DNA from 4 places in the Bacillus sp. NPDC077027 genome. Region 4 is predicted to be linked to each of the others. Evidence: riboswitches for the same ligand, from Rfam matches in the RefSeq annotation. Region 4 holds a riboswitch; each other region holds the start of a gene.
The links. Region 4 has a riboswitch for S-adenosylmethionine ahead of ACQKEZ_RS06560 (methionine ABC transporter ATP-binding protein). Riboswitches for the same ligand answer to the same signal wherever they lie in the genome.
Positions count from the first base shown of each region.

Region 1 (7,462 bases), on a different contig from region 4:
CTACTCTGACATAGCCTTCCCCGTATGATCCAAAGCCGCTTCCTGGTGCAACAACGACACTTGCCTTTTCTAATAGCAAATCTGAAAAAGCTACAGACGTATACCCTTCTGGCACTTTCAGCCAAGCAAAAAATGATCCTTTTGGAGCTGTTACTTCCCAGCCAATCTCACGGCATGCCTTAATCCAAGCATTCCTTCTTTTTTCATAGCGGTCATTTTGCGTTCTAACACACTCTTGACTACCTAAAAGAGCTACTGCCGCTGCATCTTGAGTTGCTTTAAACAGAGAAACAAACATATGATCCTGATACAGTTGAATGGCTTCAATCACAGATGCGTTTCCAGCTGCAAAGCCGACTCTCCAGCCTGCCATATTGTATGTTTTGGACAATGTATAAATTTCAATTCCGGTCTCCTTTGCGCCTTCCGTTTGCAAAAAGCTTACTGGCTTCTCTCCATCAAATCCGATGCCTCCATAAGCAAAATCATGCACTACACAAATACCGTTTTCTTTGGCAAGCGTAATTGTTTTTTCAAAAAAATCAGCTGTTGCCACTGCTCCCGTCGGATTATTCGGATAATTTAAGTACATGAGCTTCGCCTTTTCTTTCAGTTCAACTGAGAGCTTATCATAGTCTGGTAGAAAAGCATTCTCTTCAAGAAGTGGCATAAATGCCATGTCAGCCCCGGCTAATACAACACCTGACCAGTAATCAGGATAACCTGGATCTGGAACAAGCACCGTATCGCCTGGATTCAGAAGGCATTGTGGCAATTCAACTAACCCTGCTTTGCCTCCAAATAATATGGCGATCTCTTCTACTGGGTCAAGCTGAACCCCATATTCTCTATGATAAAACTCAGCAGCAGCAGCTTTTAGCTTAGCCGTTCCTCTAAAAGAAGAATATTGATGGTTTTCTGGTTTTTCGACTGCTTCCTGCATAGCACTTACAATATGTGCCGGTGTCGGCTGATCAGGATTTCCTTGTCCTAAATTGATCACATCATGGCCTGCCTTCACCTTTGCCTGTACTTTTTGAACCAATGACGCAAAAAATTGTTCTGGTAATTTTTTTAATATGTCTGATTGTTGAAATTCCATTTATTCACCTTCTATTCAAGTTACATCATGATACATTCACTGTAATGGATTCATTGATTCATTGTAAAGGTATTTTGAAAAATGATTGACAGCAGAAGATATGCTCTGATAATATCATGTATTAAGAAATGCGTTTATTTTTTGAAAACTTCATTTGATTTTTCTCTTATCGAGAGTTGGGCGAGGGAATTGGCCTTTTGACCCCAACAGCAACCGACCATTAATACCACTGCAAAGTGGGGCGCAGCTATATCAGCGCCAAGACAACAGTCTTGTAAGGCACGGTGCTAATTCCATCAGATTCATATCTGAGAGATAGGAGAGGCTTAAGCATACACATAAAAGCCTCTTTCTCTCAGGAGAAAGAGGCTTTTTTATATGATTTGGAGGGAAAACAATTGGCAACACTAACAGCATCCTATGAAGAATTAACTGAAAGCTCGGCGGTTGCTCTCGCCATAAAACTTGGATTACTGCAGGGTAGCAGCAAGCTTACATGTACTGAAATTGGAGACGGAAACTTAAACTATGTCTTTCATCTTTATGATCATGATCACCAAAAAGGATTAATCATTAAACAAGCTTTACCATATGCAAAAGTCGTTGGAGAAAGCTGGCCTCTAGCACTGGATCGGGCGCGAATTGAAAGTTCAGCTTTAATCAAACAATCTGAATATGTAGCACACCTCGTTCCAGAAGTATATTACTCTGATACAACACTTGCGGTGACAGCGATGGAAGATCTATCACACCTTGAAATCGTCAGAAAAGGGCTAATTGTCGGAAAAAATTATCCGAAACTTTCTGATCATATTGGCGAATTTTTAGGAAAAACCCTGTTTTACTCATCGGATTTTGCTACTGATCCTAAATTAAAAAAACAGTTTGTCAAACAATTCACCAACCCTGATCTTTGTGATATCACAGAAAAGCTTGTCTTTACAGATCCTTTTTTTGATAGTAACACAAATGATTTTGAAGAAGAACTAAGAGAAGAAGCAGAAAAACTGTGGGCTGATTTAGAGCTACTGGCAAAGGCTGCTGAGCTCAAGCGAATTTTCCTCACATCTGCCGAAACACTCGTTCATGGTGATCTCCATACAGGTAGTATTTTTGCAAATGAACATGAAACAAAAGTAATTGATCCAGAATTTGCGTTTTATGGTCCTTTTGGATTTGATATCGGGCACTTTATTGCAAACTTATTCATTAGTGCTTTATCACGCGAGAACGAGGATGAGCAAAAGCCACTTTTGGATCACGTCGAAAATGTGTGGACAACGTTTATAGAAGTATTTACGAAAGCTTGGAAAGAGGATAGCATTGAAGCCTTTAGCATCTCAGACAGCTTTTTACAAAAAACATTTGACCGCATTTTGAAAGAAGCGACAGGTTTTGCTGGCTGTGAATTGGTTCGCCGCACAATCGGCCTTGCCCATGCTGCCGATCTTGATACCATCGAGCCGCAAAATAAGCGCATTGCACAAAAGAAAGTAGCTCTCTCATTAGGAAAAACATTTATCAAACAATACGAAACAGTGGAAAGAGCGTCTGACCTCGTCGCATTATTCCAACAATCTGTAAAGGAGTGACGGGTTTTGTCTGAATCATTTGAAGTCCCCCGTTCAGTAGAGTGGGAAGAAAACGCCATTAAAATATTAAATCAACAAAAATTACCTAAGGTAACAGAGTATGAGTATTTAAACACAAAAGAGGATGTATATGACGCCATCGTGACATTGAAGGTTCGCGGGGCTCCAGCCATTGGAATCACAGCCGCTTTTGGGCTGGCACTCAGTGCACAACAGATTGACACAGAAGATATGGATGTATTCAAAAATGAGGTTTTGCACATCAAAAAATACTTAAATAGCTCTCGTCCAACAGCAGTGAATCTAGCCTGGGCGTTAGAACGTCTTGCACAGCGCATTACACGCGCTGCTTCAGTGAATGCTGCCAAAACAGACCTTGTGCACGAAGCCATTCAAATCCAAATTGAAGATGAGGAGACATGCCGTCAAATTGGGCAAAATGCTCTCCAGCTATTTAAATCTGGTGATAGGATCATGACCATTTGCAATGCAGGTTCTATTGCAACAAGTCGTTATGGGACAGCACTTGCTCCGTTTTATTTAGCAAAGAAGAAAAATCTCGACCTCCACATTTATGCTTGCGAAACACGTCCTGTCCTGCAAGGTGCTCGCCTCACAGCTTGGGAGCTAATGCAAGGCGGAGTGGATGTCACATTAATTACAGATAACATGGCATCTCATACGATGAAAGAAAAACAAATATCAGCAGTGATCGTTGGGGCAGATCGCATTGCCAAAAATGGTGATACCGCTAATAAAATCGGAACATTAGGACTTGCTATTTTAGCGAAACATTTCAATATTCCATTTTTTGTAGCTGCACCCTTATCAACGTTTGATGTCTCAATCGAAAATGGAGATGAAATTCCAATTGAAGAAAGGGATCCTGAAGAGGTCAGACAATTAAACGGTATACAAATCGCACCGGAAAATGTGCAGGTGTTTAACCCAGCCTTCGATGTCACGCCACATCATCTCATTTCAGGTATTATTACGGAAAAAGGCATTATCACATCAAATTACACGGAAGAAATTGATGGGCTCTTCTCAAAGACACTTACACATTAAACAAAAAGCGCCGTTCTCTTAAGGTTTAAGAGCACCGCGCTTTTTTGCATTCTCAGAAGCTATGAATATTTCGTTCTTTTGTTCTTCCGTCATCACATGAATTTTGACAAAGAAAGAGGTAAAAGCAAAGATTTTTTCTTTCTGTCCCCAGAACATCAAAACGACCTCCTTTTTTCCTTCAACCAACTTTTTTTACTTAATAAAAGGATATGTCGCATGTGAAAATTTGGAACAGGTCAATCGGTTTATTTTTTGACAAAGGGTATTCCTTCTAAATCAAGCAGAATGGCTTTTGTGTCTGTTCTCGTCCCAGCATATCCTGTCAGTGACCGATCTTTTCCAATGACACGATGACAAGGAATAAAGACGGGCAGTGCATTGCGACGATTGGCTTGTCCGATTGCTCTTACTGCTTTCGGGTTACCAATTGCACGTGCGATATCTACATAGCTTCTTGATTGTCCATAAGGAATCGATGCGAGCGCCTCCCACACTTGTTCTTGAAAGATTGTACCTGACTGTTTAAGCGGTAAAGAAAAGGTCTTACGCTGACCTGCAAAGTATTCTTTCAGCTGTTTTTTCGCCTCTATTAAAAGGGGTGTTTCTTCTGCGATCATCTCCGCTTGAGACAATTGCTGTGAAAAGTGATCATCATCAAGAAAGACGTGCGTGATATTTCCCTCGTGCTCTACTATGTATAAATCTCCAATCGGTGCATTAAAAACGGTATAGTACAAGTTAATGATCTCCCTCTTGTTTTTGTTGTCTCAAAGGCAAGGTTAAGTGAAAAATGGTGCCAATTCCTTCCTCACTCTCAACTTCTATCGTACCTTGATGCTCTTCAATAATTTTATAGCTAACCATTAGCCCAAGTCCAGTTCCTCTTTCTTTTGTTGTATAAAAAGGCTCACCTAAACGCCTTAACTTATCCTCTGTCATCCCGCAGCCTTCATCTCGAAGAGAAATGATAATATGTTCCTTCCCCTTTCGTCTAATGTTGACGTATACATTTCCTTTCCTTGGCATCACTTCAATCGCATTTTTTAAAATGTTGATGAATACTTGTTTTAATTGATTCGGTTCACAGTAAATAGGCGGGATCGCATCCATGACGGTTAAATGCATTTGCACATTACCAAGATTTGCCTGAGCATGTAATAAATCCATCGTATCTTTCATAATCTGGACTACATTTTTCTCCTCGTAAACAATCGCTTGTGGCTTGGCCAAGATCAAAAATTCTGTAATAATCGACTCAATTCTTTTCAATTCAGATGTAATGACATTAAAGTAGAGAGAATATTCTCCTTCTACACTTCCTTTTAAAAGCTGAATGAAACCTTTTAAAGCAGTCATCGGATTTCTAATCTCATGTGCGATTCCTGCCGCAAGCTCACCAACAACATGAAGCGTATCAGATTTCCTGACTCGTTCCTCTAATTCTTTTCTTTCAGTGACATCTCTAAATATGGCAAGATTCATATTGTGGATAATGTTTCGTTTAAACGAAAACTCTAAAATGCGCTGGTCTGGGTGATTAAGGACAAAAGGAACTTCGTTATCCATTTCATCTAATGTCATTTCTTGTGCAGGCTGAGCCATGTTTTCAATCTGAAATGGGGATAGAATATGAAGAAGGTTGGTTTCGGTTAGATCATCCTGTGTAAGCCCAAGCAACTCTCCTGCTGAAGGGTTCACATCTATGATATTGTATTGATTATTAAAAAGGACGATTCCATCCATTGAGCCATTAAATACTTTTCGAAATTTGAGTTCACTTTCACGCAATTCCTGCTCCATGCGCTTTCGATCACTCACATTACGTAATATAGTCAAATGCTGACCTTCTAAAACCGCATGCTTTGATGTAAATTCAAGCTCTTTAAACTGACCATTTGCCATTCTGAATAGTAATTCTTCACGTATTTCATGATGTCTCGCATATCTTTTTCTAGTGGGTCTATACCGTTTATCTGATTGAACGAGAAAATCCGTGAGCTTACGACCGATCAGTTTGTCCATCGAAAGCTCAAAAATCCGACAAGCTGATTCATTTGCCCTCACAATCTCGCCATGATCAGTCCAAATAATAATCGCATCCATCGCATTTTCAAAAATTTCTCGAAAACGCTCTTCACTTTTTAAAAGCTTTTCTTCCATTGACCTTTTCTCTGTAATGTCTCGCATGATCGACATAAAAAAACCATTCATCACGTTAGACGTAATCGTCAGCTCAAATAATTTGTGCTTACCAGATTGGAGTGCAACAGGGAGTTCACCTTTTGCTTTTCCTGTCTCCTTTAATGAACAGAGTAATTGATGTAAAGCAGGCTGGTTTTTATCTTCAACAAATTCATGCAAATAGCGTTCAGCAAGATGATCCTTATCGAGTTCAAAGCTTTGACAAAAAGAATGGTTGGCATCTATTATACAGCCATCTTGATCAAATATGACGATTCCATCGAGTGCTCGATCGAACAGCTCTTTCAATAATTGCTCATTCTTAGAGCGTTCTCGCTCTAAGATTTTTTTTGAAGACACATCCCTCATCACCACAATACACTGATCATTCACTTTATCATGCTCTGCGAAAAACTCAATATATTTGGTCTCTCCACTCTCAAGTTGGATTGAAATTTCTTTTTTCAGTCTCCCTTTTTTGAAAAATGTATCTAACGAACATTCGATTCTATTTTTAGGAATGCCATAAAGGAAATCAAGAACGGATTTATTGAGGAGGTTTTCTTTCGATGTTTCAACAAGCCTGCATGTTGCTTCGTTGGCTTGGATGATCTTGAGTTGCTTATCAAATATAAAAATGGCATCTAATGTCTTATTAAAGATCATATTCTGCTGCATTAATTCATTCCGCAAATGCTCATTTTCTTTTTCTAATTTTCTGAATTCTTTAGTGGTCACGATTTGATTTGTATCGAGCGTTTCAGCCATTCACTTACACTCCTTTTCCCAACCTGATTCCTCTACAGTATTTCTACAATATTTTCATTGTTCCTTCATTTGACTCATAAAAAAAGAGCACTTTTTCAGATACTACATTTTAAATATTTCAATCAGATGACAGGAATGTTGAAGCATTCTCTTTTCTTACCCTTTTTTCACAACCATTCTACAATTTCAAATCAAATCACCAATTGACCAAAAAAGTATTTTAGAATGGGGAAAATGAGGGAATGTTGCTCATAGTTTATGAATTGAAATCAAGTGAAAAAGGTGATGTTATGACAGTTTCACGAGATAGTTATTTTGACAACGCAAAATTTCTTCTGATTTTTCTAGTCGTTTTCGGGCATTTGCTTCGGTCTTTTATTCATGATAATGATTGGATACTTTATTTGTACAAGTTTATTTATACATTTCATATGCCTGCTTTTATTTTAGTATCTGGTTTTTTTGCAAAAGGCTTTAGAAAGCCTGGTTTTATTAAAAAAGTCGCTGTAAAGTTGATCATACCTTATCTCATTTTTCAAGGTATTTACTCAGTGTATTATTACTTTCTTCAGGATGAGAGCATGTCGAATCTAAATCCTATCGATCCCCAGTGGTCACTATGGTTTTTAATCAGTTTGTTTTTTTGGAATGTGCTTTTATTTCCTTTCTCAAAACTTCCTTTCAAATGGGCGATGGTGGTCAGTTTATCGATTGCCTTACTCGTCGGGTATGTTGATATCATTAGTGATAC
Region 1 is NZ_JBNNIO010000003.1:385,383-392,844, reverse strand. Features, by position in the region: gene ACQKEZ_RS12460 (pyridoxal phosphate-dependent aminotransferase) at 1-1,102, opposite strand, end outside; SAM riboswitch class I at 1,266-1,424, shown strand; gene mtnK (S-methyl-5-thioribose kinase) at 1,501-2,694, shown strand; gene mtnA (S-methyl-5-thioribose-1-phosphate isomerase) at 2,701-3,762, shown strand; gene ACQKEZ_RS12445 (methylated-DNA--[protein]-cysteine S-methyltransferase) at 4,008-4,499, opposite strand; gene ACQKEZ_RS12440 (PAS domain S-box protein) at 4,501-6,711, opposite strand; gene ACQKEZ_RS12435 (acyltransferase family protein) at 7,002-7,462, shown strand, end outside.
Region 1: it holds a riboswitch for S-adenosylmethionine, as region 4 does, so the genes downstream of both, mtnK (S-methyl-5-thioribose kinase) here and ACQKEZ_RS06560 (methionine ABC transporter ATP-binding protein) in region 4, are expected to answer to the same signal.

Region 2 (7,462 bases), on a different contig from region 4:
CGTTAAACAGTCATGTTTTTTTGCTAGTTTCACGACACCTTTAATATCCGTTATACCGAGCGTAGGGTTTGATGGTGTTTCCATGTAAATGACCTTTGTATTAGACTGAATGCTTTTTTCCACTTCATTCAAATTCGTCATATCGACAAAGGTATGTTCAATCCCAAATCGGCTGAGCACCTCTGTAATCATCCGAAATGTACCGCCATATACATCTTTTGTGATTAACACATGATCACCTTGAGACAGTAAGAGAAAAGCCGTTGAAATAGCTGCCATGCCTGAAGCAAATGCGAAGCCTCTTGTTCCTCCTTCAAGAGAGGCGATCGTGTCCTCTAGTGCCTGTCTTGTTGGTGTGCCCGATCTAGAATAATCATATTTGCCAAAATCGTCAAAGTCACTTTGATGAAATGTCGATGCATGTTGAATTGGCACGCTCACGGCTCCTGTTGTGCCATCTGTTTTAAACGGATTGTGTACGAGCTGTGTTTCTAACGTCCATTCGTGCTTTGTCATTTTACTTTCGCCTCCTCTTGCACTTGTGATAATGCCTGTTTGAGATCCTTTTTTAAATCTTCAACGTGTTCAATTCCTACAGAAAAACGTAGTAATTTATTACAGACACCATTTGCAATCCGAATTTCTTCTGGAATGTCCATGTGGGTTTGTGTTGCTGGATAGGTAATGAAGCTTTCAACCCCGCCAAGGCTTTCTGCAAAACAGATCGTTTGCAATTGCTTTAAGAATGGATTAACCCATTCTTCCTTCGCCAACCTGAACGATAACATTCCGCCTTTTTTAGGATAAAGAACATCTTGAATTTCTGGCTGATCCTTTAAAAATACGGCAAGCTCCTTCGCATTTGCTTCATGTTGCCGCATTCTCAGTGCAAGTGTTTTCATCCCTCTCATAAGTAGCCAAGAATCAAATGGGGATAAAACGGCACCGATTGCATTTTGATGTTGAAACATAGCTTCCGATAATTCTTCTCCCTTTGTCACCACTAGTCCAGAGAGAACATCGTTGTGACCTCCTAAATACTTGGTCGCACTATGAATGACAATGTCGGCACCAAGTGTGATCGGCTTTTGCAAGACGGGTGTGTAGAACGTATTATCTACAATAACAAGAATGCCGTATTCTTTTGCAATTGTAGCGACTTTTTGAATATCTGCTTCTTGCATAAGTGGGTTTGTTGGCGTTTCAATAAAGATGGCTTTGGTCTCTTTATTTATTTTTGAGCGGAAACAGGCTTCGTCTGTAAAATCATCGTAAAGGAAACGAAGGCCGTATTTTTTCCATTCGTTTTCAAATAGGCGATATGTACCGCCATATAAATCAGACGATACAATTAATTCATCTCCGCTTTGAAAAAGAGCCATAATGGTTTGAATTGCTGCCATTCCAGAGCTAAAGGCAAAACCAGCTGTGCCTTCTTCGAGCGTCGCTATGGCATCTTCTACAAGCTGTCTTGTCGGATTTTTCGTTCGAATGTAATCAAAACCTGTTGATTCTCCAATTCCTCTATGTCTATATGCAGTCGAAAAATAAACGGGCGGATTCACAGTTCCAGTTACTACTTCACTACGGTTTCCAATTTGAGCTAATTTCGTTTCTACATGTTCCGTCATTTGACACCATCCTAATGTAAAAATCTTTTAAAAACAGAAAACCCTTCTTCATAAGAAGAAGGGTTTTAGTCGCTTCTTCTTATCTTCCAAGCAAAAAAAATGCTTGCTGGATTTAGCACCTTGGTACACCGCACGGCGGTGCATACCGGTTGCTGAGGTTTCAAAGGGCCAGTCCCTCCACCTCTCACGATAAGAATGTTTTTGTAAGTTTGTTCTAATTCTTAATACTGTAACGCATACAACAACATTTTTCAAGGGTAAATCGGTGCTTTTCCAGACGATTATTTAAATTTTCTGCATTTTTAAAAAGGGCGAGATGACTGCCATTGGATTGTACGTTTCAAATAGAAAGATCCTCGTTTTTCATGATACAATGGATGGAAACGCTTCACATGTTTTAACTTGGATAGTTGGAGGAATGGATTGTGGTGAAGAAAACAGGAATGATACAAGAAGAAATGTTACATTCAACTGAACTTGGGGAAGATATGACTGTACTCATCTATTTACCAGTCAATTATTCACCCTTGTATAAATATCATGTCATTATTGCACAAGATGGACATGATTACTTTCGATTAGGAAAAATCGGCAGACAAGCAGAGGAATTGATGCAAAACAAAAAAATGGAACGTTCCATCATTATTGGAATTCCATATAAAAACGTCACAGAAAGAAGAAATACGTACCACCCTGAAGGGAGTAAATTCGAAGCCTATAAACGATTCTTGGCAAATGAACTTGTTCCATATATTGACGACCATTTTCCAACCTATCAAATTGGAGCGGGTCGCACATTCATTGGTGATTCATTGGGCGCAACGATTTCGCTTATGACAGCAATTGACTATCCTTATTTATTTGGGGGTCTTGTCCTTCAGTCTCCGTATGTTGATCACGCAGTCCTTCAAGCCGTAAAAGAAGCAAGTACACTGACTCATTATGCGATCATTCACCAGATCGGCTTACAAGAAACTGCCGTTAAAACAACAGATGGACAAATACTTGATTTTATCGAGCCAAATCAAAAGCTCAAAGAATTACTTGAAACATCAGGTGCTGATTATATATTTGAAACATTTGAAGGAGATCATAAATGGACGTATTGGCAGCCGCTCATCTCTCCTTCGCTAAAAAGAATTTTGCCCCATTCGTTAATCGACTGAATTTTGTTATAATAACTTGTAGCACACATTTTCTTTATCAGGAGGGAAAACTATGAAATACGGAGTTGTTTTATTTCCATCAAAAAAATTGCAAGATATTGCGAACTCTTATCGGAAACGTTATGATCCGAACTACGCACTGATCCCGCCTCACCTGACACTCAGAACACCGTTTGAATTAACGGATCATGAAGCAGCTGAGGTTGTGACAACACTGCGTGAGTATGCAAAGCATGCATCTCCTATCACACTAAGAATTAAAAAATTCAGTTCATTCGCTCCTGTAAACAATGTTATTTATATGAAAGTAGAACAAAATGAGGAATTAACTGCCCTCAATGAAAGGCTTTATGCTGATCCTATAGACGGTACACCAGAATATGCTTTTGTACCACATGTGACTGTGGCTCAAAAATTATCAGATGATGAACTTTCTGATGTACTAGGTTCATTAAAACTAAGAAGTATTGATCACGAAGAAACCGTTGATCGATTTCACCTTTTATATCAATTGGAAAACGGTTCTTGGACAGTATACGAAACATTTCTATTAGGAGAAGGGGTTTAATCACAGTTTGGAGACAGTCATTGTAAGAACAAAACAACAACTAGAAGATGCATATCATGTTAGAAAAGAAGTTTTTGTTAAAGAACAGCAAGTGCCTATTGAAATAGAAATTGATGAATTAGAAGATGTCGCTACTCATATTGTCATATACAATGACGATCATGCACCACAAGCGGCTGCAAGGTTGCGAATCCTCGACGCTCAAAAAGCGAAACTTGAACGGATTTGCGTGTTGAAAGAAGCTCGTTCATTCGGGCTTGGGTACAAGCTTTTGGAAGCACTAGAAGAAGAAGCGCTTAAAAACGGGGCAAAAGAAGCCATTATGCATGCTCAGGTTCAAGCTTTGCCCTTCTATGAAAAAAAAGGCTATCGAGTGATTTCAGAGCCATTTGAAGAAGCAGACATTCTACACGTTAAAATGTCAAAGCCTCTTTCCGCTTAATATACAGTTATTCTACCATGTTTCCTTTTAAAAAAAGATCAGTATGTCAGATGATATACTGATCTTTTTTTAATGAGAAAAACCCTTCAATCACGAAGGGTTTTTAGAAAGCGTATCCATTTAAACATACACATTAATGTTTAATCCTTTGCCTTCCTCCATAAACATGTCTCTCACAAAACGTTCTCTCTTTTTTTGTTGCACTTTTGTTTCTGCTTCTGTGAGAAAGTCTTCTTTTTTCTCTATCTCTTGATATACTTTGTCATGAAAAGTGCGCGCGACCTTTGTCACTTTTGCATAATCTTCTTTATCCTGAGGAGCAGGACGATTCATATATTGAAAATACAGATCCGGCTGAATCGGTGCTATATATCCCATCAAGAACGCCTCCTTCGCTACTCTTATATTCTATTATTCCCTAATAAAGACTGTTTGAAACACGATACATTTGATATGATTAGTTTTGTTTCTTTTTTCGATTTTCACATATACTGGAGGACTAGCTTTGAAATGCGCACGACTCAATGATCGAACGATTTCATTACATACATATTCGAGAGAACACTATCAATTCCTTCATGAGGAAGGGAAAAAAGGACATTTATTTTGTCCACATTGCGGAAACCCCATATTTTTCAGATTAACGATTCATGAAGCTCCTGCCTTCGTTCACAAACAAGCATCACATCTAAATGATGAATGTGAGAAGGCTTGTGAACATGCCGAAAGCTTACAAAAGGAACAAACACCTTCTTATCAAGAACATGGAGGATTTCGTTTTCCTACAGGAAAGCAAATCATTACACAATCAAATCAAGTGCAAGAATGGCAAATGCCGAAGCCTATTAAAACAAATGAAGAATTTCGTGCGCTAGCGGAACAAACACATTCAATCGAACCCTTTACACACGTGTCATTCAGTACACCTCAGTTAGAGGCAGTCACACATACAGATGGACCAATGCTTGTGTTAGCAGGTGCCGGAAGCGGCAAAACACGCGTTCTTACTGCGAGAGCCGCGTATATGATCTCGGGGCAAAACATTCCTGCTCATCACATTTTACTTGTGACGTTTACAACAAAAGCAAGTGCTGAGATGAAAGAACGATTAAGAACCCAATATGGGCTAAAACCATCACAAGCAAGTCAAGTCATCACCGGAACCTTCCATAGTCTTTTTTATAAAATGCTACTACATGACAATTCAAAGAGATGGCACGGACAACAATTAATCAAGTTCGATTGGCAAAAGGAACAGTACATTCGAAAAGCTTTAATTGAGGAAGGACTTGATGAAAAGGAATACCCGATGGATCAGATTCTTCAGCTCATTGGTTATTGGAAAAATGCTTTTTTACCGAATGAAACACCAGATTTAGAAGATACAAAAGAAAAACAGATGTGGTCAATTTATCGGCATTATGAGCGTCAAAAGCAAGAAAATAACCAATTTGATTTTGACGATATGGCCATCTCCTGTCTACATATGCTAATGGCAAAACCCGCACTCTTAAAAAGCTATCAAGACAGGTTTCAATATATCTTAGTTGATGAATTTCAAGACATTAATCCTGTCCAATATCGGATTATCCAGCTTTTAGCTGCTGAATCTAAGCAGCTCTTCTGTGTCGGTGATGATGATCAAGCGATTTATGCGTTTAGAGGGAGTAATCCATCATTTATTCTTGATTTTCCAAAGGATTATCCATCAGCAAAAATTGTCCATCTCCATGCCAACTATCGTTCTCATCATACAATTGTCGCTAGTGCTGATGCAATTATTCAAAAAAACCAACATCGTTTCAAAAAAACATTACGAGCCGTTCGAATTGAACAAACAAGTCCCATCCTCTTTTATCCACATGATGAAGAAGAGGAAGCGACAATGATTGTATCAGATATTCAAGATAAAATTGCAAATGGTGCAAATCCGAATGATTTTTGTGTTTTGTTTCGTACAAATACTGGCGGTAGAGCTATTTATGAGCGACTACATCAATCAGCCATCCCTTATCAGGCAGATACTGGCGTGAAATCTTTCTACAGTCGTAGGATTGTCCGGATGATTCTTGCATTTCTTTCACTGAGCCAGAATGAAGATGATGTCACGGCGATGAAGCTATTATTGCCTGTCTTCTTTTTAAAACAGCAGGCACTCAACACATTAAAAGCTTTGACCATTACAGAAGACTGTTCTATGGTTGAAGCACTTGCGAAACTGACAGACATTAAACCTTTTCAACAAAAGAAATTAAGATCCATTGCACCTCTATTTCAAACACTTCGGAAACTAAAGCCAACTGAAGCCATTTCATTTATTGAACAAAAATTGGGTCTTGGTGATTATTTAAAAAAGCGTGGAAATGATTTGAGCATCCTTGAAAAAGGGGCAGATGATGTGCGTGATGTGAAAACAGCCGCTAAACGCTTTGAAACAATCGAGGAATTCCTAGCACACGCTGATCATATGAAATCAGCAGAAAAGGAAAAAACGGATCATTCAGGTGTACAACTCATGACGATGCACCGAGCTAAGGGGCTTGAATTTAAAACAGTCTATATTACCTGTGCCGTAGATGGTGCTCTCCCACATGACTTTGCACTTGATGAACTGAGAAACGGAAATGAAGAAGCAATTGAAGAAGAACGACGCCTGCTCTATGTGGCAATGACAAGAGCCGAGGAATCACTTTACTTGTCCATTCCATCCTTTCGAAGAGGGAAAACAGCACATCGTTCAAGGTTTTTGTATCCTGTTCTTGCTCAAAAGCGTGAAGAGGTGCACATAAAACAGTAGGCCCTCCTTAAATGGAGAGCCTACTGTTTATTTTTTATTGTTCATCATTTTCGAAATTGTATTAAAGTCAAGCTTCTCTTTTCCGCTAGTAATCGACTGAACAATTTTATCTTCTAGCTCTTTTGGTACGCGTTTATTCGCCATCTGCGCCACTTTTTTAATCACACCACGAACAGTTGCTTCATCTTTAAAGTTAGCGTTTTGCAATGATCCAGCTAATTTAAACACGTCATTCATATTGACACCTGTTTTGTTTTCTACGCTTTTAAAAAATTTATTATCCATTCATTTGCCTCCTTTTTGTGGAGTAATCACCTTACTATATGAAAATAGGCGGGATATGTGCCTATCCTAAAGCCACTTTTGACCAAATAGAAAGGAAAGCAAGGGTCATTATCCCATTGCTCCCCTCACTTCTTGCCTGATTAGTTGAAGAAAGAAGCACCAACAATGATTAGAAGAATGAACAACACGACGACAAGAACAAATGTTGAACCATATCCACCGCCGTAACCGCCGCCGTAGCCGCCACCGTAACCGCAACAACTCATATTTAAGCACCTCCTCTACTCAATTACAAAATATGAAAAAAATCCTTTTTTGTTTGGACGATCACCTTAAAAAGTGCGGAAATTTATTTCGGTTGTTTAAAAAGATAAGCTACATCCCCATATTTACTAAAAGTATCTTCTGTCTCTTTAGCAAATACATCCATTTTTTCACCGAAATCTTTTAAGTATTGTTCAAGGTCTTTTGCTTTTTCTGTTATTTCCTTTTCTTTCTTCTCATGCCCTTGTTCATTTTCATCATGAGGCTGGCTAAATAAAGAACCGATTAATTGTTCGAATGCATCCATTT
Region 2 is NZ_JBNNIO010000003.1:285,991-293,452, reverse strand. Features, by position in the region: gene metC (cystathionine beta-lyase) at 1-516, opposite strand, end outside; gene ACQKEZ_RS11930 (methionine biosynthesis PLP-dependent protein) at 513-1,631, opposite strand; SAM riboswitch class I at 1,708-1,827, opposite strand; gene ACQKEZ_RS11925 (esterase family protein) at 2,057-2,797, shown strand; gene ACQKEZ_RS11920 (YjcG family protein) at 2,850-3,365, shown strand; gene ACQKEZ_RS11915 (GNAT family N-acetyltransferase) at 3,373-3,807, shown strand; gene ACQKEZ_RS11910 (hypothetical protein) at 3,928-4,185, opposite strand; gene ACQKEZ_RS11905 (UvrD-helicase domain-containing protein) at 4,313-6,604, shown strand; gene ACQKEZ_RS11900 (stage VI sporulation protein F) at 6,632-6,889, opposite strand; gene ACQKEZ_RS11895 (YjcZ family sporulation protein) at 7,030-7,155, opposite strand; gene ACQKEZ_RS11890 (hypothetical protein) at 7,239-7,460, opposite strand.
Region 2: it holds a riboswitch for S-adenosylmethionine, as region 4 does, so the genes downstream of both, ACQKEZ_RS11930 (methionine biosynthesis PLP-dependent protein) here and ACQKEZ_RS06560 (methionine ABC transporter ATP-binding protein) in region 4, are expected to answer to the same signal.

Region 3 (7,462 bases), on a different contig from region 4:
ATGGTCATTTAACAATTCAAAAACGTATTCCTTGTTAATATACTCGTCCGTTTGGCTATTTTTGATAATGTCTTTTGCCCACTCATTCATTTCATTTTTTAACCAGTGACGAATCGGAACTGGGAAACCAAGTTTTTTACGATGCAATACATGGTCTGGCACAATGCCTTCAGCCGCTTTGCGTAGTAAATATTTTGTTGTGCCGTCTTTCGTTTTGAGCTCTTCTGGAATTTTCGAAGCAGCTTCAAACACAACCTTATCTAAGAAAGGAACACGAAGCTCAAGAGAGTTCGCCATCGTCATTTTATCTGCTTTTAGCAGGATATCCCCACGCATCCATGTGTGAATATCCACATATTGCATTTTGTTGATATCGCTATAGCTTTGACTTTCTTCGAAATATTTCTTCGTCACGTCTCGGTATGTCACATTCGGATCATAGTGCTTTAACAAGCTTTTCTTGACCGGCTCTTCGAAGATTTTTGCATTTCCGATATAACGCTCTTCTAAAGGTGTACAGCCACGGATGATGAAGCTTTTTCCTTTCATCCCTTCAGGCATGATACGCGCAATACGAAGAAGAAGTTTTTTCAGCATGGCGGGAACAGATTCAAACGGTTTTAATGAAAGGGGTTCACGATAAATATTATACCCCCCAAACAGCTCGTCCGCTCCTTCACCAGATAAAACAACCGTTACTTGTTTTTTCGCTTCTTTTGCTACGAAATAAAGTGGAATCGCCGCTGGATCTGCAAGCGGATCATCTAAGTGCCAAACAATTTTCGGCAGTTCATTCATATATTCCTCTGGTGAGATCACTGCACTAAAGTTTTGCAGGCCTAACTTATCAGCCGTTTCCTTTGCTACATCTACTTCACTGAAGCCATCCTGCTGGAATCCAACAGAGAATGTTTTAAGCTCTGGGTGAAATTCTTTTGCAATAGATACAATGAAAGAAGAATCAATTCCACCTGAAAGGAAAGAACCAACAGGCACATCACTTCTCATATGTACCTTGACAGAATCATAGATCGCTTCTCGCACATCTTCAATTAATTGACTTTCAACTGTTTGAGCTGGTTTAAACTGTACTTTCCAGTAAGTTTTAAATTGAATATCTTGACCGGGGCGTAGTGTAAACTGATGTCCCGGCTCTACTTTGTGCACTTTTTCATCTAATGTGTTTGGCTCTGGAACGAATTGAAAGGACATATATTGTTGAAGAGAAGTTTGATCAAATGCAATATTTTCGTTCACTGCCATCAAGCTTTTGCGCTCAGATGCAAAGTAAACTTGATCATCTATTTGTGTAAAGTAAAGTGGTTTGATCCCGAATGGATCTCTTGCCCCATAGAGCAACTGCGCTTGTTTATCCCAAATTAAAAATGCAAACATTCCACGAAGCTTAGATGCTGCTTCTTCCTTATAATGACGGTATGTGGCAAGGAGCACTTCTGTATCGGAATCTGTTTTAAAAGTATAACCTTTTTTCACAAGCTCTTCTTTTAGTTCAACATAATTATAAATTTCCCCGTTAAAAATAATCCAGTAGTTCTCGTCTTCATATGAAAGCGGCTGTTTCCCGTTTTCAACATCTATAATACTTAAACGTCTAAATCCAAAACCTACATGTTCATCATGAAAATAGCCCTCATCGTCCGGACCACGGTGAACAATTAGACGATTCATTTGTTTAATTGTTTCTTCCTGTTCAGCAGTTTCGGACAATGGCAGGTGATTAAATACACCAACAAATCCACACATATGATTGCCTCCACGTTATGTTATTTCATATTAAGCCTATAATTAGACAGTTATTGTCTCATTTTCGTTTCACATTGAGGTCATTTTTTCACAAAATAATCCGTTCAGATTTCCCCAAAAGGAAAACCGCTTAAAATAAGCGGTTTTTATGATGTTATTCTCCTAATGCTTCCTTACGAAGTGTAGCTGCTTTATCTGTTTTTTCCCAAGGTAAATCTAAATCGTGACGACCAAAGTGTCCGTATGCAGCCGTTTGTTTATAAATTGGACGACGTAAATCAAGCATTTTGATAATACCAGCTGGTCTAAGATCAAAGTTTGCACGAACAACTTCAATCAATTTTTCTTCAGATGCTTTACCAGTTCCAAATGTGTCGATGGAAATGGAAACAGGCTGTGCTACACCAATTGCATAAGCAAGCTGTACTTCACAAGAATCTGCAAGACCGCTAGCCACAATGTTTTTCGCTACATAACGAGCTGCGTATGCCGCAGAGCGGTCTACTTTCGTTGCATCCTTACCTGAGAAAGCTCCGCCGCCATGACGAGCATAACCGCCATAAGTATCAACGATGATTTTACGACCAGTTAAACCAGCATCCCCTTGTGGCCCACCGATAACGAATCGACCTGTTGGGTTAATAAAATATTTTGTGTTCTCATCAATCAATTCACTTGGAACCACATGTTTGATGACATGCTCTTTCAAATCACTTTGAATTTGTTCAAGTGTCATCTCAGGTGCATGCTGTGTTGAAATGACGACGGTATCAATACGCACAGGTTTGTTATTTTCATCATATTCAACAGTTACCTGTGTTTTTCCATCAGGACGCAAATAAGCAAGTGTTTGATCCTTGCGTACTTCAGTCAAACGAAGAGACAGCTTATGCGCAAGAGAGATTGGAAGAGGCATCAGTTCTTCTGTTTCATTGTTCGCATAACCGAACATAAGACCTTGGTCACCAGCTCCGATTGCATCAATTTCTTCTTCTGTCATTGTCCCTTCACGCGCTTCAAGTGCTTTGTCAACACCTTGGGCAATATCAGCAGACTGCTCATCAATCGATGTAAGAACCGCACATGTTTCCGCATCAAAACCATATTTCGCACGTGTGTAGCCAATTTCCTTAATGGTGTCACGCACCGTTTTTGGAATATCGACGTAAGTAGATGTCGTAATCTCACCGCTTACTAAAACAAGACCGGTCGTAACAGAAGTTTCACAAGCAACACGTGCATTAGGGTCTTTCTTTAAAATTTCATCTAAAATACTGTCTGAAATTTGATCACAGATTTTATCTGGATGTCCTTCCGTAACTGACTCTGAAGTAAACAATCGACGATTTTGACTCATAATGGTTAATTCCTCCTGTACAAGACCACACCATCCCAAGATGAGGCCTTTCAAAATGATACGGAACTCGTTCCCTATTATATGAAAACGTTTATATAGAGATGTTATTGGCAATTTGTTCATATGATATCCCAAAAACAAAAAAACCATTTCCATCATTGTGAGGAAAGGGTCTGAGATATACATGCCTTTCACTCTTATCGCTCAAGGTTTAAATGACCTTGCATCAGGTTAGCACCTTGGTTTCTCGCTTGCTGTACTGACTTTTTCATCAGAAACCGGTTGCTGGGTTTCATTGGGCCTGTCCCTCCACCAGCTCGGGATAAGAGTATCCGTTCAATAAAATATCTTATCTTATACCCTCATGTGATGTCAATGCTTCTAAGGAATTATCTATCCCCTTTTTTACCTACTTAAATTGTATCACCAAGAAGCATGTTTTTATGGCAAAAATGAAAAAAAACACACAAAATAATTCAAATAGTATAGACTATTATTATCAATGTGTTATACTAATCGAAACAAACAAATTCAACGGTAAAGGAAGGGTTTTTTATGAACTCAGTGGATTTAAAAGAAGATTTACAAACACTACTTTCAGCAGAAAATACGCACCAAAATTTATCTGTTCCGAAGCTTGTTGAAAAAATTCTCGCACGTAATGAAGGAACTTTAACCTCTACGGGTGCTGTACGCGCCACTACAGGTGCATACACTGGGCGCTCGCCTAAAGATAAATTTATCGTCAAAGAAGCAAATTCTGAACATAAAATCGATTGGGGTAATGTGAACCAGCCGATCTCACCAGAAGCCTTTGACCGTCTTCATGCTAAGGTTGTGTCATACTTAAAGGAAAGAGATGAGCTGTTTGTATTTGACGGCTTCGCAGGTGCCGATGAAAGATACCGTATGCCAATCACTGTCGTCAACGAATTTGCATGGCACAATCTATTTGCCAAGCAGCTTTTTATCAGACCTGACGCATCAACACCAAAATCCGCTGAAAAACCATTTACAATTTTATCTGCACCACATTTTAAAGCAGATCCTGAAACAGATGGAACAAACTCTGAAACATTCATCATCGTATCCTTTGAAAAACGTACGATTCTCATCGGAGGTACAGAATATGCTGGAGAAATGAAAAAGTCTATTTTCTCTGTGATGAACTACCTGCTTCCTGAGCAAGATATCCTCTCTATGCACTGCTCTGCAAACGTGGGTCAAGGAGGAGACGTTGCTTTATTCTTCGGATTATCTGGTACAGGTAAAACAACACTTTCTGCGAATGCAAACCGTAAATTAATCGGTGATGATGAGCATGGTTGGTCAGGATCAGGTGTTTTCAACATTGAAGGTGGCTGCTATGCAAAATGTGTGAACCTGAGTGAAGAAAAGGAGCCACAAATTTTCAAAGCCATTCGTTTTGGTTCTGTTCTTGAAAATGTTGTCCTTGATGACGATACATGTGAAGCAGATTACGATGATACATTCTTTACAGAAAATACGCGTGCAGCTTACCCAATTGAAATGATCGACAATATTGTAAAACCTAGCATTGCAGGTCATCCATCTGCTATCGTATTCCTAACAGCTGACGCATTCGGTGTATTACCTCCTATCAGCCGTTTAACAAAAGAACAAGCTATGTACCATTTCCTTAGTGGTTACACAAGTAAACTAGCAGGTACGGAGCGCGGGGTCACTTCACCAGAAACGACCTTCTCTACTTGCTTCGGCTCACCATTTTTACCACTTCCAGCACATGTTTATGCTGAAATGCTTGGCAAAAAGATTGATGAGCATGGTGCAAAGGTATTCCTTGTAAACACAGGCTGGACTGGTGGCGGCTACGGCACTGGCAAACGAATGAATCTCGCTCACACAAGAGCAATGGTTCAAGCTGCAATTGAAGGTGATCTGGATCATGCAGAAATGGTCACAGATGACATCTTCGGTCTTCACATCCCGCTTCACATTCCAGGTGTGCCGGACGAAGTGCTTCAACCAGCCAAAACATGGGCAGATCCAGAAGCTTATAAAGAAAAAGCGCTCTTTTTAGCCAATGAATTCAAAAAGAACTTCACAAAATTCAGCAATGCATCAAATGACATCGAACAAAAAGGCGGACCACTCGTATAATGAAGAAAGCTGAGGAAAACATCCTCAGCTTTTTTAGTTCGTTGAATGTAAGGAAATGAGCCTATAAATCACCTTTGTCGCGTCATCTGCAAGCTCTAGTTTTTCCACTTGAGCCGTCCCTGTTTTTTCGCCATCTTTTGTTTTACGTACTTCTATCGGGATATTAATTGGATAAAGACGATATCCCTCTTTTATAAGTTCGAATACGTTTTCCTCAAGTCTTGTTTCTTTTCCTTTTGTTACAATCATTGTATTAAATTCTACAGGCATTCCCATCACGAAAATCCCCCTAACTTCTTTTTTCTCTATAAAGCTTTATTTTATCACATTTCCTCTTTTTCGGCTTTTCATCCATTCAGTTAGCCTTTTGACAATTTCTCTATTCTGTTTAGGCGGGATATAGTGATCATATTGGTCAAAGTACCACGTCTCCACAGATTTTCCGTACTTTTTTAGCGCTTCTTCAAATAGCAGGGCGTGCTCGATTGAAACATTCTCATCTCGTTTTCCATGAATTAAGAGCACAGGTGCTTGAATATGCCGTACTTCATCTAATGGTGTTCTTAGATCGTATTCATTCGGCACTTTTTGAGGCGCACCACCAATGACGCGTTTCATCATCCTTCGCATATCCACACGCTCTTCATAAGTGAGCCTCATATCACTCACGCCTCCCCATGATACAAGCGAGGCAGGCCCTTCTTTCATCTCAATCGCTGTCCAAATACCCATGATTCCTCCACGGGAAAAACCAAAAATATGAATGTGATCTCGTTTCACCTTTGGATGCTGTTTCAGCAGTTGGTATGCCGAAAAAGCATCTTGTCTGTCTTCTCCAGCAAAGTCTTCGTTTCCTTCTCCTCCTTGATTCCCGCGATAAAAAGGAGCAAACACAACAAAGCCTTGTGCTGCAAACTGGATGATCCTACCTGGTCTCACCATTCCGACACTTTTAATGCCCCCTCGCAAATACAAAAACCCATCATATGTGCCAGATGCAGCTGGTTCTGCTAACAAACCTTTAATACGCAGGCCATCTGCCCAATAGGTCACCGTATATAAATGGATATGCGGATGGGGTGAGGGAAACCTTCTTTTCTCGACAATCACACAATTTCTCTCCTTTTCCAAACTACTGATAACACTTTATGATCGCTCCCTAATATGCACCTGACTTCATTTGAAAATCTATTGGTGTTTGAACCGCTTCATATTCAACAGACTCTTCTATACCGAATAACCCTTTTTCAGCGAGCATTAATTTGATGTGAAGACTGTATGTCTCTTATAGAATGTCCCATTTTTGCTCATTTGTCACATAAGGCGCATTGGCAAACACAAATAAATGACTTCTTCCTTCACCACCACTTCAGAATGGCTTAGAAAAACCAGAATAGCAAATATACAATGGCGGGTCATTCGGAAGCTGTTTTCCCCTAAAAATATCATCAAACTCCTGCTCATCATTTGCTGAAAAAAAAACATTGTGATGAGAGGATTGCTCAGCACCTTCGGAATCGCAAACAAATAGGACAAAGCCAGTTCGAGATGGTTCAATTTTAGATATCTGATCATGCTGAACAGACGTGAACGGTTCAGCAACATGAGAAACAGTCCAATCGAATACCATCCTACAAACATCCAGCTGAGACTATACAACAGAACCGATCCTTCTCACTACTACCAATTTCAAGGTAACATATGCTCTTCCTCTAGTATAGAAAAAATGGCTTTCTCTATAAATAATAAATGTTCTTTCGCTCATCTAGGCACTCACCAAAATTCGCTTTTGACATACCTTATAAGTGATCAATACGAAAATCATAGAAGAAAAGGAGGCTTATGCACATGAATTATTCCATCAAAGTCAGACTGGCACTCATATTCATTGTCATGCTCTTCATCCCATTTGTCGCCTGTAACAAAGAGCAAGAACAAACAGTACGCGTTGCCGAGGTCACCCACTCTGTTTTTTATGCGCCTCTTTACGTTGCGCTATCTAAAGATTTTTTCAAAGAGGAAGGGCTTGATGTTGAAGTTAAAACAACATGGGGCGGTGACAAAACCATGACGGCGCTTTTATCAGGTGGAGCGGATATTGCGCTTACTGGCTCGGAATCCTCCATTTACGTAGAAGCTCAAGGCACGAAAGACTCTGTTATCAACTTTGCTCAGCTTACACAAACAGATGGTACTTTC
Region 3 is NZ_JBNNIO010000001.1:26,187-33,648, reverse strand. Features, by position in the region: gene asnB (asparagine synthase (glutamine-hydrolyzing)) at 1-1,764, opposite strand, end outside; gene metK (methionine adenosyltransferase) at 1,919-3,121, opposite strand; SAM riboswitch class I at 3,316-3,450, opposite strand; gene pckA (phosphoenolpyruvate carboxykinase (ATP)) at 3,677-5,263, shown strand; gene ACQKEZ_RS00275 (DUF2584 domain-containing protein) at 5,297-5,539, opposite strand; gene ACQKEZ_RS00270 (alpha/beta hydrolase family protein) at 5,579-6,373, opposite strand; gene ACQKEZ_RS00265 (hypothetical protein) at 6,633-6,893, opposite strand; gene ACQKEZ_RS00260 (ABC transporter substrate-binding protein) at 7,112-7,462, shown strand, end outside.
Region 3: it holds a riboswitch for S-adenosylmethionine, as region 4 does, so the genes downstream of both, metK (methionine adenosyltransferase) here and ACQKEZ_RS06560 (methionine ABC transporter ATP-binding protein) in region 4, are expected to answer to the same signal.

Region 4 (7,462 bases):
TTACCAATTCCGTTAAAGATAGAAGATGCTTGCTCCTTCATAACTCCATGCTTCAGGATGTAGCCTTCAGAGTTTTTACCGAAGTGAATGATACTTGTTGTAAAGTTCTGTGTTTGTTTGCCACGACCGACAACAACAGATTTTGTATCACCAAACGTTCCATCGCCCATCAGTTTTGTCGTGTTTTCTGACACTGTATCACCGTCATTCATTAGACCAAGCGCCCACTCGATTTTACTGTCACGTCCATTTGCAATACCACGTCTATTGACGTAAACAGTGACTCCTTCAGAAAGGTTATCAACTGCACCGTAAGTGACGTGTGCATTTGCACCAGTAATCACTTCAGACACGATGTTGTAAATCGCTTCTTCTGGCTTCGCTGTACTAATATAGTTCTCAACATAAGTGACAGAGCTGTGGTCATCTGCCACCACAATCACATGGTTGAAAAGAGTTGTTTCGTCTTTTTCATGTAAGTAAACAGCCTGAACTGGTGCTTCAAGTTCAACATTTTTTGGTACGTAAAGGAAAGTCCCGCCGTTTACCAATGCAGCGTGAAGTGCTGTGAGCTTATGCTCATCAACTTTGACTGCATCTTTCATGAAATATTTCTCTACTAAATCAGAATGTTCACGAATGGCTGTGTGAATGTCTGTGAAAATAACACCCTTCTCTTTTGCCTCTGTAGATAGCGTTAAATATGCAGGTGTTTGATCACGCTGAATGTATAACGTCTTGTCTGTATTCTCTAAATCAATTAAAGATTTTACTTCCTCTGGAAGCTCCTCTAATGATTGGTAAGGTACATTTTCTACAGTATGCTGTTTGAAGTTCGTTAAGTTCCATTTTGAGATATTTGTTTTATCAGGTTTCGGCATTGGGAGGTCTTCTGCTTTTTCAAGAGCTTGTAAGCGAAGGGAACTCATCCATGTCGGTTCCTGATGCTTCTTGGAGAAGCTTTTGACATAATCTTGATCTACTGATAATTTCGTTTCTAATGTCATCAATAATCCTCCTAACGCTTACGCTTCTTGACCAACAGTTTCGTCTTCGATACCTAGCTCTTTTTTAATCCAGTCATAGCCTTCTGCTTCAAGACGCTGTGCAAGTTCTGGTCCGCCAGATTTCACAATACGTCCTTGCATCATCACGTGTACAACATCAGGTGTAATGTAGTTCAGTAGACGCTGATAGTGAGTGATCATTAGACAACCAAAATCGCCCCCACGCATTTGATTAATTCCTTTAGACACTACTTTTAGGGCATCAATATCAAGACCTGAATCGATTTCATCTAAAATCGCAATCTTTGGTTCAATCATCATCAATTGAAGAATTTCATTACGCTTTTTCTCTCCACCTGAAAAGCCTTCGTTTAAGTAACGTTGTGCCATATCAGGATCCATTTCTAAGAATTCCATATTCTCATCCATTTTGCGGATAAATTTCATTAGAGAGATTTCGTCTCCTTCTTCTCTGCGCGCGTTGATTGCAGAGCGAAGAAAGTCCGCGTTTGTTACACCGCTAATTTCACTTGGGTACTGCATAGCAAGGAATAGACCAGCTTGTGCACGCTCATCTACTTCCATTTCAAGCACGTCTTCACCATCAAGGATGATGCTACCTTTTGTGACTTCATATTTCGGATGACCCATAATCGCAGCAGATAAAGTTGATTTACCTGTACCGTTTGGTCCCATTACAGCGTGGAATTCTCCACCTTTTATCTCAAGATTCACACCTTTTAAGATTTCTTTTCCCTCAATCTCAACGTGCAAGTCCTTAATTGTTAATGTCGAAGCAGTCATATATCGATACCTCCAAAATAATCATTATTCTCAATTTATTCTCATTCTAATATTATAACAAATTAAAAGTGAATACAACACATTCACGTCCAATGGAGTAGATGCACTAAAAATTCTAACAAAAAATGCAGGTTGATAAAAGGTTTTATGTCGAAAAGACTGTTTTCATGAAGAAAGGGCAGGAAAATATTTTCCCCACCCCTTTGCTTGTTTAACCTCTTATATTCATCTTTGCAAGCTGTCTTTTTTCATCTCGGTAAGATTGTTCTCGTTTATATTCTACCTTCATCCGTAAGTCATGGTCTCTTTCATATTCTGCATAGCTCATGCCATGAGATTTGTGCATCGCCTTTTCCATCTCAGCCGTATATTCCAAGCCGAGTATACTCTGGTCTGAACAGATAATAAACCATTCCCTTCAATTGGTATACATTCATTTTAACAAATTGATGTACCACCACACAAAAGGGGTATGATGCTTCAGATTGTCATCTCACCTCAAACATAGGGAAGAGGTGTATTCATCTCTTCATAACGGAATAATACCTTTTATTTCTCCATTTAATGCGTTGTTCCTCCAAATTCATCGATACATTGCTGAACAACTGTAATTCCTTGACTCAATGCCGCTCCGCCGCCAAAAGCAGCTGCCACACTCACAACCTCTAAGATGTTCTCTTCTGTCGCTCCTTGATCAAGTGCCCCTTTTGTATGATAAATCATACAGTATTCATCCTGTGCATGAATACTAATGCCAAGTGCGATCATTTGCTTCTCCTTCTGAGTGAGAGAGTCGCTACTAAAGCATTGCTCAGTGAATTCGTTAAACTTTTTACCGAACACCGGCATTTTCTTCTGAAAGGCCCCCATCGCATTTTTATAATCAGAAAGTGATTGCTGCATGGAACCGCTTGCGTGCTGTTCGTTCATTCTCATTCAATCCCTTCAGGTCATTTGTACGTTTTTATTATGAACGAGTTTTGAAAAAATACACAAAAAACCCCGTTTTTGCTAAACGGGGTTTTAGGCACTTCATTCAGATACTGGTAATACAGCACCTTCATATTTTTTATCAATGAATTCTTTAATTTTGTCAGAGTGTAGAACTTCCATTAATACTTTGATTTTATCTGACTTCTCATCACCTTTACGAACAGCAACAATATTTGCATATGGGTTGTTTTTCGTTGATTCAAGTTCGATAGAATCCGTTTTTGGGTTCAATTTGTTTTGAATGGCGTAGTTCACGTTAATAAAGACTGCGTCGCCTTCACTGTTCTCATACGCTTTTGCTGTAAGTTCAGGAGCGATCTTTTTGAACTTCAAGTTTTTTGGATTTTCTGTAATATTTTCAACAGTTGATTCAATTGTATCTACTTTCGGATCAAGCTTGATGACGCCTGCATTTTGAAGAAGAGTAAGCATACGTCCTTGTTCTGCTACGTTGTTCGTCATGATGATTGTCCCACCGTTTGGAATATCTTTGACAGCTTTGTATTTCTTAGAGTAAATACCAAATGGCTCAAGGTGTACTGCACCAGCACTCACTAAATTGTAATCTTTGTTCGATTTATTTTCTTCATTCAAGTAAGGAATATGTTGGAAGAAGTTTGCATCCACTTCTTTTTCAGACAATGCTTTGTTGTACATTTTGTAATCACTGAGTACCTTTACTTTTAGATCATAGCCTTTTTCTTTTAAAAGTGGCTTCGCTTCTTCAAGAATCTCAGCATGAGGTGTTTTTGAAGCAGCAACCGTAATCGTTTTGTTGTCAGAATCACTCGTGTTGTTAGATGAACCACAAGCAGCTAAAATCCCTGCAAAAGCAAGAAATAGAGCACTTAAAATCAATTTCTTCATTTATATTTCCTCCTTAACGTTTATCAATTCTATTAGTTATAAAATCACCGATGATTTGGATAATAAACACGATGATTAATATACATACAGTTGCGACGAGTGTCACGTCAGTGTTTCCAGATTGATAGCCTTCAACATAAGCTAAATCTCCAAGACCGCCTGCACCAATAGCTCCAGCAATGGCTGTTGATCCAATCAGTGCGATTGCTGTCACAGTAATTCCAGAAATAAGGGCCGGCAGCGACTCTGGAAGAAGCACTTTGAATATAATGGTCGTTGTTTTAGCGCCCATTGATCTTGCTGCCTCAATGACACCTTTATCTACTTCTCGCAATGCGATTTCCACAAGACGAGCATAGAACGGTGCTGAGCCGATGACAAGTGCAGGAAGTGCTGCATTTGGACCTAAAATCGTGCCCATTATTAGCTTTGTAAATCCTAATAAAAGTATAATTAAAATGATAAAGGGAATCGACCTGAAAATATTCACGATTGCACCGATGATGACACTAATCGGCTTATTCTCCCATAATCCGCCTTTTCCAGTTAGGAATAGCAATAGACCTAGCAATATTCCGATCACAAAAGCAAAAGCGAGAGAAATGAGTGTCATATAGATCGTTTGACTAGTTGCATTCCAAATGACATCTAAATGAACGTTTGGGAACCATTTCTCAAACATTTGTCATCACCTCAATTTCTACCTGTTTGCTTTGAATATGGGCGATGACTTTTTGAACCTCAGCTTCTTCTCCATTAATATGGATAAAAAGTGTTCCAAACGCACCTTCCTGCGTTTGCGAGATTTTCCCTTGAAGGATGTTCACATCCACTTGAAACTCTCGAATGATTTCTGTAATGAGCGGTTGTTCCGCAGAATCACCAATGAAGGATAAACGAACGACCTTTCCTTCTTTTACTCGCTCCAACACATGTTCAATCGTTTCTTGAGCTTCCTCCGGATCAGCGAGTTGTTTCACAAATAGCTTTGTCATCTCTTCCTTTGGCTGTCTAAAGACGCGAAGAACTTCGCCCTCTTCTACAATTCGACCATTTTCCATGACAGCTACACGATGGCAGATTTTACGAATGACGTGCATCTCATGTGTGATCAGGACGATGGTTAAGCCTAATCGTTTGTTAATATCCGCAAGCAGTTCCAAAATGGAATCTGTTGTTTGCGGGTCAAGTGCTGAGGTTGCTTCATCACAAAGGAGAACCTTTGGATCGTTTGCAAGTGCTCTTGCAATCCCGACACGTTGTTTTTGTCCCCCACTAAGCTGAGATGGATAGACGTTTTCTTTTCCTTCTAATCCGACCAGTTTAATTAGTTCATTTGCACGAGCAATCCGCTTTGACGTCGGAACGCCGGCAATTTCAAGTGGGAACATGATGTTTTGTCTGACAGTTCTTGACCAGAGTAAGTTAAAGTGCTGAAAAATCATGCTGATTTCCTGTCTTGCTTTTCGAAGCTTACTACTTGAAATGTCATTTATTTTATTACCCGCTACTTCGACTGTGCCTTCTGTTGGCAATTCCAAACCGTTTAGTAGTCTGATCAGAGAGCTCTTCCCTGCACCACTATAGCCGATAATTCCGAATATTTCACCTTTATCAATCGATAGATTAACGTCTTTTACTGCGTCGACATCTCCATTTTTTGAATGGTATGTTTTTGATACATTTTGTAAATGGATCACAGTCTGATCACCTGCTTTCTTGCTGAATCTATACGTGCCATCACATACGAAGGTTTATTCATTATGAGTTATAGGCTCAAGGTCAGTAAAAAAGACCTAACTGCAACACAAGCAGAAAGGCCTTTTATCTAAAATACGCCTTTCTCTCATCTTTCAAAGCGAGCTCGCTTTGAGTGAATTGGCACCAATTTCAGCTTTATGCTGACGGTTGCCGGGCTTCATAGGGCACGTCCCTCCACCTCTCTTAATAAGAGAAATTATGTTGTTTTATGTGATGATCTTCTTTTCCTAACGTAGGATAACATGCTAATTGAGATATGTCAACGCTGTAAATCGCTAATCTCCCAGTAAACAACTAAGTTATCATTTTCCTGAAAAATCCGTTTGTAAGCCAAAGGACTGCTTCTAGTCTTAATAAGGCTCGAAAGGACCCTTTTACCTTCACTTGACCCCGGTTTATTAATTGCTGTAAGGATAAATCCCCATCTAATAATTGGAGAATCTCCTTTTTCTCGCCGTAGAAAGTGAGGTCTGATAACTCAATTGTAGGTAGTTTTTCTACTTGACCACGTTCATCCACAATCAGAGTACAAGAATCCGATTCCGCTTCAAATGTGATTTTCAAGGATGATGATGAGAGCAACGGCTTTAACAGAAAGCGTTGCTTTGCATTTCCATTGGCATTGACATTTTTCACATGTATAACCTCCCTATCATTTGGTTATACATAACATTTCTCTATCAACATCTGCTAGTCCTTTATAAATAACTCGACAAATTTACAAAGGAATGGCTTGAAATATGACAAAAAACCGCTTTATTTAGCGGTTTCAATCATTTCGTGAAGATATGGAACAGAATGAAAGGCGTAACCTTTTTTAACAAGTTCTCCTTTTTTAAACAGTAAATAGCAAGGCACACTTTCAATCTCTAGTGCTTTGGCAATGTTTGGAGAGTAGTTTAGGTTATTTTCATAAAATGGTACGTCCTGTTGCATCTTATCTACGACAGTGAGCATTTTCTTGGCGAGCTGGCACGTTCCGCAAAAAGGTGTGTATAAGTATAAAAGAAATATATCATCTTGTATGTTTTTTAATTCATGTTCTTGAATGTCTTTCATGTGCGTCCACCCTCATAAATATTTCGAATGAACATCAATGTTTGCAGCTAAAAGGACAGATGCAAGATGGGCAGATGGTGAGGTCGCTACTTCTCGGTACATTTTATCAATGAAAAGGTGAAGTGCTTCCGGGAATTCCTTCCGAAACTGTTTGCGCAATTTTTCTCCAGCATCATCGCTGTCTGCTAATATGTAGACTTCTTTACCAAACAGTTCGTCCACTAATTGATCAAGCTTTGACGTGCTGATCGTGCCATTGGTACAAATAATGGTGACAGGTTCGCTTATCACTTCTTTTACTTTTTGTTTGTCAGACTTTCCTTCCACGATGATGACCTTTTCTATTTCAAGATGTTTCATCACGATCACCTGGCCCTTTTGACATTGATTCATTTCTCTTTTAGATTACAATCTTTAGCAGATGATGTAAAGACGTGAGGCTCGGGTGAAAGGCATCATCGCATTCAATCGTCAAAAAGACTGCAGCATACTCGCTTGCAGTCTTCATACTCATTTGTCGCTGTCAGCACCAGCCATTTTCTTCATCACAATCGACGTATTTTTCAGTACCGCTCGTCAGTGTATCAGCTAGTTGATAAAATCTGTTTCCGTCGTAAGAATAGCCTGATTTCAGCTCATATTGATCTTCGCTTATCATTTTTCCAATTTCTTCTTTATTGTGATACAGGACCATTCCGTTTTCTTTAAAGCGTCCTGTAATATGGCTTGTTATGTCTACTTGTTCTTTTTGAAAAGACAAATTGGACACCCCCATAATAATAGAGTGTCCAATTTCATTTGAATTAATCTTCTTTTGTCATTTCTTCATATTGCTCAGCTGTCATTAAGTTCTCGATCTCTGAGGCATCAGATGGTTCAACAACAATCATCCATGCTTTTTCATAAGGTGAATCATTGACGAATTCTGGGCTGTCATCAAGCTCATCGTTCACTTCAACGATTGTACCATT
Region 4 is NZ_JBNNIO010000002.1:181,995-189,456, forward strand. Features, by position in the region: gene sufD (Fe-S cluster assembly protein SufD) at 1-1,007, opposite strand, end outside; gene sufC (Fe-S cluster assembly ATPase SufC) at 1,026-1,811, opposite strand; gene ACQKEZ_RS06540 (hypothetical protein) at 2,023-2,157, opposite strand; gene ACQKEZ_RS06545 (carboxymuconolactone decarboxylase family protein) at 2,373-2,741, opposite strand; gene metQ (methionine ABC transporter substrate-binding lipoprotein MetQ) at 2,844-3,671, opposite strand; gene ACQKEZ_RS06555 (methionine ABC transporter permease) at 3,685-4,353, opposite strand; gene ACQKEZ_RS06560 (methionine ABC transporter ATP-binding protein) at 4,346-5,371, opposite strand; SAM riboswitch class I at 5,515-5,625, opposite strand; gene ACQKEZ_RS06565 (SCP2 sterol-binding domain-containing protein) at 5,727-6,068, opposite strand; gene ACQKEZ_RS06570 (thioredoxin family protein) at 6,189-6,491, opposite strand; gene ACQKEZ_RS06575 (toprim domain-containing protein) at 6,504-6,884, opposite strand; gene ACQKEZ_RS06580 (YusG family protein) at 7,015-7,251, opposite strand; gene gcvH (glycine cleavage system protein GcvH) at 7,295-7,462, opposite strand, start outside.